2 regions of the Bacillus cihuensis genome follow, and region 2 is predicted to be linked to the other one. Evidence: riboswitches for the same ligand, from Rfam matches in the RefSeq annotation. Region 2 holds a riboswitch; the other holds the start of a gene.
What was found. Region 2 has a riboswitch for S-adenosylmethionine ahead of V179_RS0123760 (O-acetylhomoserine aminocarboxypropyltransferase/cysteine synthase family protein). Riboswitches for the same ligand answer to the same signal wherever they lie in the genome.

Region 1 (4,194 bases), on a different contig from region 2:
TCAATATAAGAAACAAACCAACCTAAAAATAGTAGCCCCCAAATGGTGTGATACCTTTTCCAACCTTCCTTTTTCATTCAATACACTTCCAATTCTCCTATTAATGTCTTATCCAACTTATAAAACCTCTATGGCGTTAAAACGCCGCCATTTATCACAACGACAATCCAGTAGCCTGCTACACTCGCCTAATCACAATGGTGGCGGTGCTAAGCCGGAATTTGAAGTACGTTCCATAATACAAATAAGATTACGTGCAAAGTAGATTGCTATATTAGTAAGTAGCGAAGCCCCGTCCCCATGTCCTTCATACAAAAGAGACCGTCCCATAGGGTTTTAGACCCCACATCTACTAAATATCCGTTTATATAACGTGTACATGACACAATAAACTGTGTATAGCATGTGAGATCATTGAGCCTTGGGACAGCCTGATTTGGCAAAGTATCCCTCTTATTTATCAAAGCATGCCGTTTTGCAGGAATTAGCACCTATTTAACTAGATTGTTAAAGGGTTGCCGGGTTTCGTAGGGCCAGTCCCTCCACCACTCTCTATAAGAGTTTATTTTATTGTTACTTCCAAACGTCTTGTGCAATATTCACAACGTGGCATACTTTTGCCCATTGTTCTTCTTCTGTCAGTACATTTCCTTCTTCTGTTGAAGCAAACCCGCATTGTGGACTCAAACAGATTTGATCTAATGGAACATATTTTGAAGCTTCTGCAATTCTTTCTTTAATCCGTTCAGGGTCTTCCAATTCGCCTTTTTTAGAAGTGATTAAGCCTAATACAACGTAAAGATCCGGTCGATTGATATGGCGTAACGGTTCAAAGCCACCTGAACGATCGTCATCAAATTCAAGGAAAAGACCGTCAAGATTTAATCCACCGAAGATCGTTTTAGAAGCATCCTCATAACCACCAGTGGATGAATACGTAGATCTGAAATTGCCTCGGCAAATGTGCATCGTAATGATCATATCATCCGGCTTATTTGCAATAGCCTCGTTGATTCCTCTTTGGAACAATTGTGCCAATGTAGCAGGATCAGACCCTCTATTAGCAATTTGTTCTCTCCCTTTTTCTGAAAAGAATAGGGACCAAGCTGTATCATCTAATTGCAGATAACGACAACCTGCATCATAAAGCGCCTGAATCACACCTTGGTAAGCAGCAATTAAATCATCATAAAATTCTTCGTGAGTGCGGTACACGTCTGTGTCAAGTGTTCCTCTGAAATAAAGCATATTGGGACTAGGTATTGCAAATTTTGCAACAGCATCGCCTGCAATACTATGAAGGAACTTATAATGGTCGATCATGTAATGATCGGAAAATGAGATTTTTCCAGTTACCTTAATGCCGTGTGCTCTCGTTTTAACGCCGTTAAATTGAATACCATCATTTGTTTCATGAAACAAAACGCCATCAAAACCTGAAAGAAAGTCTAAATGCCACCAAGCACGTCTAAATTCGCCATCAGTAACAGCGTTAAGACCAGCTTCTTTTTGCTTTTCAACTAACTTTATAATTTCCTCGTCCTCAATTTTACGTAATTCATCAGCGGTAATGTCACCGTTCTCCTTTTGTAACCGGGCCTGCTTAAGACGTTCTGGTCGTAAAAAGCTACCGACGTGATCGGCTTTAAATGGTGCATTCGTTACTAGTTCTTGTGCTGCTAACTCTGTCATGTTATTTCCTACTTTCTTTTATAGATTTTTCTTCAAGCATTTAATTAGTTCGAATTTTTCTCTTATAAACAAAAATAAAAGGGCCCTCAATAAGAAGAGGGCCCACGAAAATACGAGGACGATCTTCTTATCTTCTAGGCATGTTCTATACCTATTGGAATTAGCACCTTGCCGAAAACCGGCTGGTTGCTGAGACATCGTCGGGCCAATCCCTCCGTCTCTCTTGATAAGAATATGAATATGTAATTATTTGAAAAATCCGATTTATCCAACTTTATCATGCTGTAAAGGAAAAAACAAGTAGTTTTTTAACCGAGAAAGATTGGATCCGTTGAAATTTCACTTTATTTGAAGGAATAAAAGCTGGTAGAAGTGAGGTCTTCACGTCAAGATCCTGTTTGAGTTTTGGGTGAACTAGGTCTTCATTTTCAGTAAGGCGGATGCTAAACCTCGTCTATTTAATGATCAAAATAATATTGGGATTTTTAATTAGGAAATCATGTTTAACGTACCATTTTCTCTTCCCGTTCCGCTGCTTCAAGAGCGGCAATGGTCTGTTTGATTGAAATGATTTCTAATTGAATTTGTTGGATTTTCTCCGCTAACGTTGTAAATACGGAGCTGAATTGATTGTTACTTATGTCGCGATAGTTTGTTAACATTCCTACGGCTCTCGTATTATCAAAGGTATGGGCGAGTGCTGCATTCCAAGTGTTTGTAGAAAGCTCAGGTTCCGACACCAATCTTTCATGATGGATAAAATCCTGTTGGCAAGAATTCAATTCACTATTACAAATTTGGAGACGATGAAGTTGCTCTTCTTTCAATCTTAATAAACTATAATAATAAGCTAAAGACATCTATTGACCACCTCTTTTTTCCTTAGCGATTGAACGAATGAACGTATCTCAAGAAAACAAGTACTTTTACTATATCATGGAAAAACAGGGCTATATAATCAAAATGTATGATTTTCCGATATTTAGTAGTTGGGTCTTATTGACTATAGAGTAATTTGTGGATGGTTGTACGAAGGTGTGATTAAGTACAAATCTCGACATGTAATTCGTCATTCAATCATCTTTCAAGTAAGAAAATAAGCGGTTTTTTTATACATTTAATCAATCGATTGATTGATTACTTAAATATTCTCCCCCGATTCGACTATAATGCCAATAGAAGGAATGAACTGGAGGAGTTTTATATGATATATGCTATCGGCAAATTTTTACAAATTATTCTCAATCCATGTATAACTGAGCCGAGGAGATACGTGAGTTTTCGGCCCATTTAATCAATCGATTGATTATTGCATTGTCTGACTGAAGTTTCACTTTATCTCGACAATTCGGTTTTTTATTCCAATATCAGGAATTAATGTGTATAATTTTCTATAGTATAGTAGTGGAGTTTTAAAGAGAAAGGGGGCTTACTGTGACGGATTCTAATGAATACATCCCCTTTGAAAAGAAGCGGGAGATCTTTCAGGAAGAACTTAAGATCCTAAGAGAAAAACGATTGATTCCTAAATCTGATTACATAAGACTTAGCAGTGCATATGAACGGCATTATCACCAAGTGCGGCAGCAAGTAGCAATAATGGAAAAGCAACAGAAAAAAGATGAAACGGTTCAATCGAGCGAAATTCCAAATGAAGTTCCACATAACATTCAGCGAACTGAAGAGTTCGTGCAAAAACCAATTCAAGATTCATTACAAACACCAATGGCTAGCCCAAAACCAAGGCAAGTCATTCAACAGCAATCTGTTGTGAAACCTGTAAAATCAGTGGAGCAAATTCGAGAAAGAAATATAACACTTGTCTTGGTAATGGGTGTGATTCTGCTCTTGTTTGGCGGTCTTATATTAGCGACGTCAACGTGGGGAGCCTTGAATGCTGTTCTGAAAGTTTTCTGTATTAGCATGGTGTCAGTGTTTTTCTTTGGGATGGCTTTTATCGCCTTCAAACTAAAAATTAAGCAAACGGCCTTTGCCTTTTTAACGCTCGCAAGTCTATTCATTCCAATTACGATATTATCAGCTTCGTATTATCGGATATTTGGAGAATATTTATCGTTACAAGGTGATGGGAGAGGGTTATTAGGGTTGATTGGCGGAGTGATTTGTTTGGGGCTCTATTTTGTAATTGCTAAGCGTTTTGCTTCGAAATTATTCACTATTCTTTCATTGTTCACCTTTGCGTTAGCGGCATGCTTCGGCTTCACCTATGTGGCGCCAACTACAGAAACATTATTTATACTACTCATAATGTTTAACTTATTATTTTTATGGTATATGGATCGTTTGAAAAATCATCAACAATTGGCGTTATTCAAACCCTATTTATTTTACTTCATCCAATTCAAAATTATAGTCGAAGCGTTTGTTGTGTTTGTGCTAGCTTCAAGCACAGTATTTTATTCGTTTACTTTGCTCTTAGCATCACTGCAATTCCTACTGTTAACAATAAAATACAATCAAAAATATTATAATTTTGCCTTT
Region 2 (4,194 bases):
AAGCCTCTGTTAAATTAATTGAAGCAGGAAAATTTGTGTTATAGATTAAAAAATGAAATAAAGACTCTGAGAACTTGAGCGTCTTCACTGTTCAGGTATTCTGGGAGTCTTTTTGAATGAAGCGCATGGGGGTGGGGCGTGGGGCTTCGCAAAATTAACTTCGCACCTCCACCATTGTGATTAGGCGAATGTAGCATACTATATTATTTATCCTCCGTGGAAAATGATGGTGTTTTTTACGTCATGTTTATTTTGTATTACGACTAAAAAACGGGTATTCTATCAATAGGTGGTGAGAAAATGGCCTTAACATTTTATTGGTATCCAAAATGCGGAACTTGCCGTAAAGCTAAAAATTGGCTTGATGCACATGAACTTACATACAAAGACATCCATATCGCGGAAAATCCGCCTTCAAGTTCTGAATTGAAAGAGTTGTTCCGTAACAGTGGTCTGGAATTAAAGAAATTTTTTAACACAAGTGGTCAAAAGTATCGTGAAATGGGATTGAAGGATCGTTTGAAAGATGCTTCTGAACAAGAGATGCTAGAGTTATTAGCTTCAGACGGAATGTTAATAAAGCGTCCGATTGTTACAGACGGGAAAACGGTAACAGTCGGTTTTAAAGAAGAAGAATTTGAGAAGAATTGGATTTAAACACTTCCAAATTGGAAAATCTACTTTATACTATAAGAGTGATAGTACTACATACTTGGAGGGATTTACTAATGACAACACCAAAAGAACTACGTTACTCGGAAGAACATGAATGGGTTAAAACTGAAGGTGAAACGGTTCGTATCGGAATTACACACTTTGCGCAATCAGAGCTTGGTGATATCGTGTTTGTTGAGCTTCCAGAAGTAGGCGATGAAATTAAAGCGGACGAGCCATTCGGCAGCGTGGAATCTGTTAAAACAGTTTCTGAATTATATGCACCGATCAGCGGTAAAATCGTTGCAGTGAATGAAGATCTGAATGATAGCCCTGAGTTTGTCAACGAATCCCCTTATGAGAAGGCTTGGATGATCGTAGTCGAACCGTCTGACAACAGTGAAATTGAGAAATTAATGACAGCAGAGTCTTACGAAGCAATGATTAACGAAGGATAACGTGTTAAATGAGGAAGACTGCTGCGACGGTCTTCCTTGTTTTATCGGTCAATTATTGAAATTTCCTGTATGAAGGACATGGGGACGGGTCTTCGCAACCTTCTAATATAACCTACCTACTTAGCAGGTATACTTATTTAATTATAGAAAGTCCCGAAAATCCGTCTCCGCACCGCCGCCATTAGGATTAGGCGAGTAGCGTGCTACAGGATTGATCCTTCATGGTAATGGATGGCGCTTAACTTTTGTACATTGAATGAACTAAAAGATGGGTGATGATGTTGTTCGTGAAGCCTGAGGTTGAAAAAATTCTTATTGTCGAAGGTACTTCTGATAAGCGTCAAGTAAAAAAGATCTTGAATGAAGATATTGAGATTATCTGTACAAACGGGACAATCTCTTTAGTTCGATTGGATGAACTTGTGGAAGAGTTGGAAGACAAAGATGTTTATATCCTCGTAGACGCAGATGATTCTGGAGAAAAACTTAGGAAACAGCTGATGCGTGAATTGCCCAATGCATCCCATATTTATATAGATAAAATGTATCGTCAAGTGGCGGATGCCCCGCTAAAACATCTTTCAACTATGCTACTTTCAGCTAAAATAGATGTGAAAATGAAATTTTTAGAATAGAGGATAGGTATTACCATGCAAGAATGGAATGAAAGAGAATTAAATGACGCGATTCAACAAAAGGATACTTTTTGCTTATATTTGTATACCCCGATGTGTGGAACTTGTCAGGTCGCTTCAAAAATGCTAACTGTAGTGTTAGAGATGTATCCTAAATTAAAAAGCGGCAAGATGAATATGAACTATATTCCAGCCATCTCAATACAATATAAGATAGAAAGTGTCCCTTGTTTGTTGCTTATTAAAGAAGGACAATTGTTGGAGAAAATTTACGCATTCCAATCTGTCCCTTATTTGTATACTCTCTTAAAAAAGCTGGAATTGTAAAGAAGGCCCAACAACACTTCGTATCAATGACACGGTAAAAGTCGATGCGTGTGAGGTATGGGTCTTCTTAAGTTCCCATTTATCCGGCAGCAATATTTGACGTAGGGCAAAATAAAAATAAAGTTGACGAGCACTATAGGCCGTGATATATTAGTCCTAAGATTAATTTACCGAAAATTAAAATAATTTCTTATCAAGAGTGGTGGAGGAACTGGTCCTACGAAGCCCGGCAACCGGTATGTAATATCATACACGGTGCTAATTCCAGCAGAGTATTAGCTCTGGAAGATAAGAAGAGTTGATAAAAACCTCTTCTTAAAGAGGTTTTTTTTGATTCTCATCCACTTAGTTTGCCAGGGCGAAAAATAAGGAATAAATGACGAAAAGGGAGTGGATTTGCATGGGAGAAGAAAAAAACAATTATCGATTTGAGACATTAAGTGTACACGGTGGGCTTGAGGCTGACCCGACTACTGGAGCTAGATCATTACCAATTTATCAAAGTAATGCTTTTGCTTTTAAAAGCACAGAGCATGCAGCTAATTTGTTCGGTTTGAAAGAGAGTGGTTATATTTATTCAAGAATTCATAACCCAACCGTAACGACGTTCGAGGAGAGAGTAGCGTTATTAGAGGGGGGCATTGGTGCATTAGCAGTATCTAGTGGTATGGCTGCAATCACGTTAGCGATTATGAATATCGCAGGTGCGGGGGATGAAATTGTAGCTGCATCCACTTTGTATGGCGGTACATATAATTTATTTGCCAACACACTTCCGAAATATGGGATAAAGGTCCATTTTGTATCACCTGATAGTCCTGAAAACTTTAGAGAAGCGATTACTTCACGAACAAGAGCGGTATTTGCGGAAGTGATCGGGAATCCAAGTTTGCGTGTTTTTGATATTGAAGCAGTAGCAGATATTGCACATGAAGCAGGTGTTCCGCTCATTATCGATAGTACGTTTGCGACACCATATCTATGCAGACCGATTGATTTTGGCGCTGATATTATCGTTCATTCCGCAACAAAATGGTTACTGGGGAATGGCACGACAATGGGCGGAATCATTGTAGATGCAGGAAAGTTTAATTATAATTCACCGAATTTCCCAGGATTTACTGAACCAGATCCAAGCTATGACGGAATGGTGTATAGTGAAGCATGTGGCCCAGCTGCATTTATTACAAAAGCTCGTGTTCAACTGCTTAGAGATTTAGGGCCACAATTAAGCCCGCAGAGCGCATTTCAATTTGCGGTAGGATTGGAAACATTACATGTGAGAATGAAGGAACATATTTCGAATACGAAAATTATCATCGATTATCTACAAAATCATCCTGCGGTTTCTTGGGTCAACTATCCGGGTAATGAAGATCATCCTGATAAGAAATTGGCTGATAAATATTTACCAAAAGGAGCAGGATCCATTGTCACATTTGGCATTAAAGGTGGCAGAGAAGCGGGAGCAAAACTGATCGACTCTATTCGCCTTTGGTCTCATGTTGCGAACGTTGGGGATGCAAAAAGTTTAATCATCCATCCAGCAAGTACGACACACCAACAGCTTACTGCGAAAGAAATTGAGAAAGCTGGCGTAAGCGAAGATTTGGTACGTTTATCAGTGGGGATTGAGAACGCCCAAGACTTAATCGATGATCTTGAACAAGCAATCGAAAAAGCTACTGGCATCCATTCACTTACGGTAAAATAATTTTTTCCACTCTTAACGGGCAGTAAGATCCCAACCTTAAGATTCTAAGCATGCTAAAAGAAGATAGGTGGGATCAACTGCCTGTAAGGGTCCGATTGGATAGATACAATGAATCTTACCGATGCATGAGCGGAGATAAAGTTTGTGCCCATGATGTGTGTCACAAAGACGAAGACATGAGGACGCGGCGTACTGTCTCTGATTCATTGAATAGAGTTTGTACTGTCGAATGATCGAAGCAAGAGCGAAAATCTAAGCGACAGTAGAATAAGACTAACAATCATTGAGGGATGAAGAAAACCCTCAATGATTGAAGTTTCACTTTATATAAAAACGATTGTTGGCAAGTTTTTTTAACAGACTTTCATAAAATAGAAATATAATACATTGACACTCTATCTTTTTG

Region 1: it holds a riboswitch for S-adenosylmethionine, as region 2 does, so the genes downstream of both, V179_RS0126400 (5-methyltetrahydropteroyltriglutamate--homocysteine S-methyltransferase) here and V179_RS0123760 (O-acetylhomoserine aminocarboxypropyltransferase/cysteine synthase family protein) in region 2, are expected to answer to the same signal.

Annotation. Positions count from the first base shown of each region.
Region 1 is NZ_KI632502.1:17,327-21,520, reverse strand. Features, by position in the region: gene V179_RS28925 (MFS transporter) at 1-77, opposite strand, end outside; SAM riboswitch class I at 451-561, opposite strand; gene V179_RS0126400 (5-methyltetrahydropteroyltriglutamate--homocysteine S-methyltransferase) at 574-1,692, opposite strand; SAM riboswitch class I at 1,817-1,925, opposite strand; gene V179_RS0126395 (YwqH-like family protein) at 2,196-2,552, opposite strand; gene V179_RS0126390 (hypothetical protein) at 3,127-4,194, shown strand, end outside.
Region 2 is NZ_KI632498.1:399,002-403,195, forward strand. Features, by position in the region: gene V179_RS0123735 (acyl-CoA dehydrogenase family protein) at 1-44, shown strand, start outside; gene V179_RS0123740 (arsenate reductase family protein) at 301-657, shown strand; gene gcvH (glycine cleavage system protein GcvH) at 729-1,112, shown strand; gene V179_RS0123750 (toprim domain-containing protein) at 1,391-1,747, shown strand; gene V179_RS0123755 (thioredoxin family protein) at 1,763-2,074, shown strand; SAM riboswitch class I at 2,262-2,369, shown strand; gene V179_RS0123760 (O-acetylhomoserine aminocarboxypropyltransferase/cysteine synthase family protein) at 2,475-3,788, shown strand.